4 regions of the Quatrionicoccus australiensis genome follow, and region 1 is predicted to be linked to each of the others. Evidence: predicted binding sites of a transcription regulator. Region 1 holds the regulator's gene; each other region holds the start of a gene.

The links. Region 1 encodes sigma-54, which starts transcription at its own class of promoters, with help from an activator protein. Its sites were predicted from a motif close to TGGCACGCTTNCTGCTNA; they were not measured.
Region 2: KI612_RS05090 (TOBE domain-containing protein) is a predicted target of sigma-54. The motif match lies at 1,280-1,297, and genes of this name have one in related genera.
Region 3: aspA (aspartate ammonia-lyase) is a predicted target of sigma-54. The motif match lies at 1,343-1,360, and genes of this name have one in related genera.
Region 4: nifE (nitrogenase iron-molybdenum cofactor biosynthesis protein NifE) is a predicted target of sigma-54. The motif match lies at 1,435-1,452, and genes of this name have one in related genera.

The regions. Positions count from the first base shown of each region.
Region 1 is NZ_CP075188.1:4,117,922-4,120,121, forward strand. Features, by position in the region: gene hpf (ribosome hibernation-promoting factor, HPF/YfiA family) at 1-323, opposite strand, end outside; gene KI612_RS19520 (RNA polymerase factor sigma-54) at 338-1,804, opposite strand; gene lptB (LPS export ABC transporter ATP-binding protein) at 1,833-2,200, opposite strand, start outside.
Region 2 is NZ_CP075188.1:1,042,359-1,044,558, forward strand. Features, by position in the region: gene modA (molybdate ABC transporter substrate-binding protein) at 1-81, opposite strand, end outside; gene KI612_RS05090 (TOBE domain-containing protein) at 316-1,134, opposite strand; gene KI612_RS05095 (TOBE domain-containing protein) at 1,326-1,754, shown strand; gene KI612_RS05100 (phosphate/phosphite/phosphonate ABC transporter substrate-binding protein) at 1,922-2,200, shown strand, end outside.
Region 3 is NZ_CP075188.1:3,700,238-3,702,437, reverse strand. Features, by position in the region: gene aspA (aspartate ammonia-lyase) at 1-1,288, opposite strand, end outside; gene KI612_RS17665 (MFS transporter) at 1,548-2,200, shown strand, end outside.
Region 4 is NZ_CP075188.1:1,082,624-1,084,823, reverse strand. Features, by position in the region: gene nifE (nitrogenase iron-molybdenum cofactor biosynthesis protein NifE) at 6-1,406, opposite strand; gene KI612_RS05275 (ComEA family DNA-binding protein) at 1,539-2,200, opposite strand, start outside.

The sequences.
Region 1 (2,200 bases):
TAGTCAGCCATGTGGTGTACAGGCTTGTCACCGCGATGGTGATCCTGGACCTTTTGCTTGTACTTCTGAACCTGACGGTCCAGCTTGTCAAACAGCGCATCGATGGCGGCGTAGAGGTCATCGCCGTTCTCTTCAACGTGAATGTCCTTGCCCGGCACATGCAACGTCACTTCAGCCTTCTGCTTGAGCTTCTCTACGGACAGAACCACGTTAACACCGGTGACTTTGTCAAAATGGCGAACGACGGGATCGAGCTTGTTCTCGACGTATTCGCGCAATGCCGGGGTTACTTCGATGTGGTGACCAGCGATCTGCAGATTCATTTTTTCTCCTCTCTCTACAGGGTCTTGCGTAAATTGACCGGCGGGATGTTGAGTGACTCGCGATATTTGGCTACCGTGCGTCGGGCTACAACAATTCCCTGCTGGCCTAGTATTTCGGATAATTGACTATCCGACAAGGGCTTCTTGCCATCCTCGGCACTGATCAATTGCTTGATCAGGGCGCGAATGGCGGTGGCAGAACAGGCACCACCGGTATCGGTGGACACATGACTGCCGAAAAAGTATTTCAATTCAAAGATGCCGCGCGGCGTCGCCATGTATTTCTGGCTGGTGACGCGCGAGACGGTCGACTCGTGCAAACCGAGAATATCGGCGATTTCGCGCAGGACCAACGGCCGCATGGCGACTTCACCATGTTCGAAAAACTGGCGCTGACGATCGACAATGGCCTGCGTCACGCGGTGGATGGTCTCGAAACGCTGCTGCACGTTCTTGATCAGCCAGCGTGCTTCCTGCAACTGGCCGGTCAGGTTGCCATTGCCGCGCCGCTGTCTCGACAGAATCTCGGCATACAGACGGTTGATGCGCAGGCGCGGGTAGGCATCCGGATTGATGTAGGCGGTCCATTTGCCCTTGAGCTTCCTGACCATTACGTCCGGCGTGATGTAGCGCGCCTCGGTCTGCGAGAAACGCGCCCCCGGCCGCGGATTGAGGCTGACGATCAGGGATTGTGCCGCCTTCAGTTCATCGTCGTCACAGGCGGTCAACCGGCGAATTTTGGCAAAATCGCGCGCCGCGAGCAGTTCCAGATGCTTCTCGACGATCGCCAGGGCAAGCGCCTGTACTTCGTCGGCCGGCATCGCTTTCAATTGCAGCGCCAGGCATTCGCTGGGGCTGCGCGCGCCGATCCCGGTCGGATCGAAATGCTGGATGTGGTGCAGGGCGATTTCCAGCTCTTCGAGCTCGATCTCGTATTCCGGCGGCAGGGTTTCCCACAGCTCCTCAAGCGTGGCCGAGAGATAGCCGTCATCGTCCAGCGCTTCGATCAGGAAACGGACCAGGCTGCGATCGCGTTCGCTGAGCTGGGTCATGCCCAGCTGCCAGCCGAGATGTTCGCGCAGGCTGGTGGCGGCCGAATGGATGTCGCGTGAATCGCTGTCGTCGTCTTCATCACGCCCGGCACCGGTAAAGGTCCCGGCATCGGAAGCCCAGCGATCATCATCGACTTCGGAAGGTGCGCTCGGCACTTCCTGCTCGCGTTCCTCGCGCGGATCACGTTCGCGCTCTTCAGTCGGTTCGCTGCGCGTCGTTTCGTTGGCCGGTGAATCGAATTGCTGCGCCGCCCCAAAGGATTCCGTACCGGCCTCGTCCTCGCGCTCCAGCATCGGATTTTCCAGCAGGTAACGCTCGATTTCCTGCTGCATCTCGACCGTCGACAACTGCAATAGCTTGATCGACTGCTGCAACTGAGGCGTCAGTGCCAGATGCTGGGATAGTTTTAGTTGGAGAGCTGGCTTCATCGGTTCGGGTTGGGGTGCAGCCTAACGGTCAGAGCTTGAAATGCTCGCCGAGATAAACCTTGCGGACGCTTTCATTATCAACGATTTCGTCCGGCCGTCCAGACGCGAGAACGCGTCCGGCGTTAATAATATAGGCGTGATCGCAGATACCGAGCGTTTCGCGCACATTATGGTCGGTAATCAGGACACCGATGCCGCGCTCCTTGAGGAAGCGGATGATCTTCTGGATCTCCAGTACAGCAATCGGATCGACACCGGCAAACGGCTCGTCGAGCAGGATGAAGCGCGGGTTGGTGGCCAGGGCGCGGGCGATTTCGACGCGGCGGCGCTCACCACCGGAGAGGGCGGCCGCATTGACGTGCCGGACATGCCCGATGTGCAGTTCGCTGAGCAGGC
Region 2 (2,200 bases), 1.1 Mb from region 1:
GGCGACGGCGACCTGGATTTCATCGGCCTGGGCGGTCGACAGCGCAAAAAGGGTAAAAATCAGCGGCAGGGTGCGTTTCATGGAAGTTCTCCTGGGGTTGGACTGGCAATGAGAGATAGATGCGAGGGGCGTGTGCCGGAATCCGCCGTTTCGGCGGATGGGGCCGGCGCGACGCCTGGCGCCGGGCTGCTTTCGGCTGCTTGCGCCGGGCGGACGCGGTAACCGCCACCACAGCCGTGCGCCAGCGCAATGCCGGCGCCGGTGGGGAGTCGGAACGAAGGATCCGGATGCGGTTCGCGCATGGCTTTTTCCCGTTCAGGCGTATTTGCAGAGAATCACGGCGGAAGCCTTGAACACGGCGCAGGCCTGTTCGCCGACGGCGAGGCCGAGGCGCTCGACGCTGTCGTGGGTGACGACGGCGCAGACCGACTTGCCGCTCTTCATGGTCAGCGTGATTTCGGCATTGACCGGGCCGTCGTGGATGCGCGTGATTTCACCCCACAGGTGGTTGCGGGCGCTGGTCTTGACGCTCATGTCGTTGAGCAGCAGCACCGACGACGACTTGACCAGCGCGTTGAGCTCCATGCCGATCGAGAGGCCCATGGTTTCGGCCGATTCGCCGGTGATCACGGCGACGATTTCGTTTTCTTCGTCGAGCTTGAGGCGCACTTCGTAATCGACATCGCCCTCGCGCAGGCCGACGATATGGCCGGCAAACTGGTTGCGCGCGCTGGTCTTCATCGACATGCGCTTGAGCAGTTTGCTGAACTGCTTGAAGTCGCTGGCTTCGCCGTCGTTCATGCTTGCCGTCAGGCGGTCGAGCGCGGCCTGGTATTCGGCTTCGAGGGCGCGGTAGAGGGCGATCACCTTTTTGCCGTACTCGGTGAGCTGCGTGCCGCCGCCGTTCTTGCCGCCGGTCGAGCGCAGCACCAGCGGCTGGTCGGCCAGGTTGTTCATGGCGTCGATCGCATCCCAGGCCGCCTTGTAGGAAAGCGGCACGGCTTTTGCTGCCTGCGAGATCGAGCCGTGCCGGTCGACTGCCTCAAGCAGGCGAATTCGGGTATCGCCGAGAAAGGTGCCGAATTCGGTATCGACTTCCAGTTTGCCACGCAGGCGGTGCAGTATCGTATCCATGATTTCGCGATGTCGTTGTCTATATAGCGCTTACTATAACTCAAGTCCATTTACTGAAAATACCGGCTGCGCTATGGTTGTATTCGTGTAACGCTAGCGCCTACAGTGTCGATAACCCGACAATATTCGTTGAGTTGTTTTGTATATAGCGAAAATCGGGCCAGTCGGATCAACCAATTCAGGAGAGCAGCATGAGTGTCAGCGCCCGCAATGTATTCAAAGGAAAAATCACCGCCCTGGTCGATGGTGCGGTCAATGCCGAAGTCGAGTTGACGACAGATGGTGGCGACAAGATTGTCGCAATCGTGACGGAAGGCAGTGTCCAGTCGCTTGGCCTGGCGGTCGGCAAGGAAGTCGTCGCCTACGTCAAGGCGCCCTGGGTCATGCTGCTGGCCGGCGTCGAAAACGTGAAATTCTCGGCCCGCAACCAGTTGACCGGTACGGTCAGCGAGCTGCACAAGGGCGCTGTGAATACCGAAGTCGGCGTCAAACTGGCCGGCGGGAGCACGGTTTTTGCCGTCGTCACCAACGAAGCCGTGCTCGAACTGGGCCTCAAGGAAGGGGCTCCCGCTTCTGCCCTGATCAAGGCCAGCCACGTCATTCTCGGTGTGCCCGCCTGAAAATCGCCGGGTTTTCGCGCAAGGCGGCCACGGGCCGCCTTTTTTGTGCCGGTTTAAATGCTGGCCGGATTGCCCGGAGAATGCCAGAATCGCAGGCAAGAACACGCCGTCGAGTTTGGACGGAGCGCATCAGGCCGGGGGGACTGATGCCATATCCGGGAGTGATCATGATTGCAGTACTGGAACGAATGGGCCGCTGTGGCAGGGGACTCGGCCTGGCCCTCGCGTTATGCCTGCTGCCGGCCTGGGTGGCAGCGGCGGATAGCGGCAGGAGTTTTACCCTGGGTGTCGTTCCCCAGTTCGAGCAGCGCAAGGTTTTTGCGATCTGGAAGCCGATTGCCGATGAGCTGAGCCGGCGGACCGGCCTGGATATCCGTCTGGCCGTGACCCTGACCGTGCCGGAATTCGAAGCCGGCCTGGAGAAGGGCAGCTACGACTTCGTCTAT
Region 3 (2,200 bases), 420 kb from region 1:
CAGCGATTTCGGTGGCGTTGGCGTAGCCGATGTAGGGGTTGAGCGCGGTGACGATGCCGATCGAGCGTTCGACGCTGGCGCGCAAGGCATCACGGTTGGCCGTGATGCCGTCGACGCAATGGTCGGCCAGCGCCTTGCAGCCCTTGCGCAGGTGCAGCACGCTCTTGAACAGGCTGTGCGCGATGATCGGCTCGAAGGCGTTGAGCTGCAGCTGGCCGGCTTCGGCGGCGAAAGTCACGGTGGTGTCGTTGCCGATCACTTCAAAGGCGATCTGGTTGACCACTTCCGGGATCACCGGATTGACCTTGCCCGGCATGATCGACGAGCCGGCCTGGCGCGGCGGCAGGTTGATTTCGCCGAAACCGGCACGTGGACCGGATGAAAGCAGACGCAGGTCGTTGCAGACTTTGGACAGTTTGACGGCAACGCGTTTGAGCACGCCGGAGAGTTGCACGAAGCTGCCGCAGTCCTGCGTCGCCTCGATCAGGTTGGGGGCGGTGAAGACCGGTACGCCGCTGATTTCGATCAGGCGACGGCAGACCAGCGGGGCGTAGTCGGGGTGGGCATTGATGCCGGTGCCGATCGCCGTGGCGCCGAGATTGATCTCGCGGATCAGCATGGCAGCCTCTTTCAGGCGCTCCTCGTCCTCGCCGAGCATCACGGCATAGGTCGAGAATTCCTGGCCGAGCGTCATCGGCACGGCATCCTGCAACTGGGTACGGCCCATCTTGAGCACGTCGGCGAATTCCTCTGCCTTGCGCTCGAAGGCGCGGCGCAGATAGGCCATGGCGTCGACCAGGCGGAAGATGCCGACATAGGTGGCCAGCTTCAGGGCCGTCGGATAGACGTCATTGGTCGACTGGCTCATGTTGACGTGTTCGTTCGGGTGCAGGTGCTTGAACTCGCCCTTGGCGTGACCGAGGATTTCCAGCGCCCGGTTGGCGATCACCTCGTTGGCGTTCATGTTGGTCGAGGTGCCGGCGCCACCCTGGATGACGTCGACAACGAAATGCTCATGCCACTGGCCGTCGATCACTTCCTTGCAGGCGGCGACGATGGCATCTGCCTGTTTGCCATCGAGCAGGCCGAGTTCGTGGTTGGCCTGGGCGGCTGCCTGCTTGATCTGGGCCAGGGCGCGGATCAGGTCGGGATAGACGGCAATCGAAATGCCGGTGATGGCGAAATTTTCCAGCGCCCGCAGGGTATGGACGCCGTAGTAGGCGGTGCCCGGGATCTCGCGGTCGCCGAGCAGATCGTGTTCGATGCGGCTGGTGGGGGGCGTGTTCATTTTGTCTCCTGTGTTGTCGTTGACCGCCAGGAATGACCCGACAGCAGCTTTTCTTTCGCACGTCGCGTGCCAGTCTTCGGGAATTAGCCGGACCTTGATTTGATGGGGTTTTCTGATGGGTGGCGGCGCGCCCGTTACGGGTTTCCGACCCTCTTGCCATTCGGGCTGTTCGGATTTCCGAACACGTTTGCCGCGAAGGCGGTGCTTTGCTATCTGTTAAGATTCCCGCTTCGCTGCAACGCAACAATTACAAGTCAAAATGACCTCCCCTTCCGATCGCATGAGTCCCGAAGAGCGCCGTGCCGGCGCTTCGCTGGCTTCCATCTTTGCCTTGCGCATGCTGGGGCTGTTCCTGATCCTGCCGGTGTTTTCGGTCTATGCGAAAACCCTGCCCGGCGGCGACAACCTGGCCCTGGTCGGTTTCGCGCTGGGTGCCTACGGCCTGACCCAGGCCGTGTTCCAGATTCCCTACGGCATCGCGTCCGACATCTTCGGACGCAAGCAGGTGATCGTGATCGGCCTGCTGATCTTCGCGCTGGGCAGTTTTGTCGCAGCCTGGGCGCCGGACATGACCTGGATCATCGTTGGTCGCGTGCTGCAGGGCGCCGGTGCGATCTCGGCCGCAGTCACCGCGCTCGCCGCCGATCTGACGCGTGAGGAGCACCGCACCAAGGTGATGGCGATGATCGGTTCGTCGATCGGTCTCGTTTTTGCGCTGTCGCTGGTTGGCGCTCCGCTGCTTTATGGCTGGATCGGCATGGGCGGCCTGTTCTGCATGACCGGTGGCCTGGCGCTCGCCGCCATTGTCTTGCTGCTCAAGGCGGTGCCGCCGGCGCCGCCGCCGCATGGCCACGAAAAGCTGCCGCTGCGCCGGGTGGTGTTCGATCCCGACCTGCTGCGCCTGAATCTCGG
Region 4 (2,200 bases), 1.1 Mb from region 1:
CGTCGTCAGGCGGTGAGCACAGCGCCCGAGACAGCCCCCTTGGCCCATGGCGCCGGCTTCCTGACGGCCGCCCAGACCGGGCTTTCCATCGACAGCGCGAGCTGGCGGGCGAGTTCGACCATGCCGCTGTAGCCGGCATAACCGAATTCGCGCTCCTGGTTGATGTCGAGGAAGGGAATGCGTGCCTTCAAGGCGGTGTAGAGATTGCGCCCACCGGCGATCAGGATGTCGGCCTTGTACTCGTGATAGGTCGAGAGCAGCGCCTTGGGGCTGCCGTCATCGATCATCTTGGTGTCTTCGCCCATCAGTTCGCGGATGCGTGCCTTGTCTTCTTCGGTCGATTTCTTGGTGCCGGTGGCGACTACCTTCATGCCCAGATCCTGCAGCGCGGAAACGATGGACCACGACTTGACGCCGCCGGTATAGAGCAGGACGCGCTTGTCTTTCAGGCGCACGCGCCAGGCATCGAGTTCGGCATTGGACTTGGCTTCCTCACGGGCGATGACGGCTTCGGTACGCGCCACGAGGTCGGGGTCGCCGATCAACTTCGCAAAATCGCGCAACGCGTTGGAAACGTCGGCGACGCCGTAGAAACTGCCTTCGAAGAAGGGAATGCCGAAGTCGTCCTGCATCTTGCGGGCGACGTTGAGCAGCGCCTTGGCACAGACCACCATATTCACCCTGGCGCGGTGCATGGTCTGCACTTCATGGAAGCGCGCATCGCCGGACAAGGTGCACAGGATGCGCAGGCCCAGCTCGTCGAAGAGCGGCGCGACATTCCAGAATTCGCCGGCGATGTTGTATTCGCCGATCAGATTGACGTCGTAGGTTGGCAGACCGTCGGCACGCGGCGCGGCCGGCGCCGGTTCGGCGGTGCCGATGACATGCTTGAACATCGCCTCGCCGGCGAGGCGATTGCCGAGATTCTTGGTGCCATAGAAACCGGCCGCATCGACCGGGATCACCGGCGTGCCCCAGCGCGCCGAGGCATCGCGGCAGACGGCTTCGATATCGTCACCGATCAGCGCCGTGACGCAGGTGTTGTAGATGAAGACTGCTTTCGGCGAATAACTGTCGATGGCCTGCTTGATCGCATGGAACAGGCGCTTTTCGCTACGCCCCATGACCACGTCGGTTTCCGACAGGTCGGTGGTCATGCCGATCTTGTACAGCGTGACGCCGCTCGACCGGGTGCCGCGGTTGTCCCAGGAGGAACCGGCACAGGCGATCGGGCCGTGCACGATGTGCGCGACATCGGCGATCGGCAGCAGCGCGATCTGCGCGCCGTCGAAAGAGCAGCCACCAGCCGTCGCTCCCGGCTTGGGCTTGGCGCAGCCGGATTTTTCCTTGGTATTGTGGGTACAGGCGGGCTCGTCGAGCAGGGCTTGGATTTCGCTGGCTTTCATGCTGTTCTCCAGAGGTTCTGGATAACAGTTAGCAAGACGGGTGCCACCTGCAATTCATTGTTTTATAACAAAAAAACAAGGCCGAAACTTGTCGCCAATGCGACAAGCCCCGGCCCGTACGACAAAAACCCCTTACAGAACCAGTTGCTCGCGCAGCTTGGCCAGCATCTTCGGACCCATGCCTTTGGCCTTGCAGACGTCTTCCAGACTGGCGAACGGACGCGCTGCGACGATCGCGCGTGCGACGCTGGGCGGCAGGCCCTTGACCGCGGCCAATTCTGCCTCGCTGGCGGTGTTGACCGATACGGCCCTGGCTTCGCTCTTGGCCGCAGCCTTCTTGGCAGCCTTGGCTGCCTTGCCCGGTTTGGCTACCTTGCCTGACTTGGCCGGCTTGTCCGCCTCGGCCGCCGTTTCCTTGGCGAGCTCGGCAACCGCCACCTTCTTGCCTGCCGATTTGGCCTTGGCCACCGGATCTGCTGCAACAGGCGCCGCGACCGGCGCCGGTGCGAGCAGCGGTGCAACTGCAGCGATATTGCGGTAATCGCGGGTCACGTAACCAGCCGGCGTCCATTCGCGCAGCATCACGGTCAGCGCCGCGCCAGCGGCCGGCAACGCAGCCGGCACGCTGTAGTGGCAGGCCGACCACTGCTCGCCACCGGCCAGGGTACCAAGAATGACCGTCGCCACCGGCGTACCCACCCAGCTGCCGCCGGCGTAGGGAGCATCGAGTGCCCAGACTTCGAGCGACAAGGTACCGCTCAGATTGTCGGCAGCGCGCGGGTTGCCGATCGCAT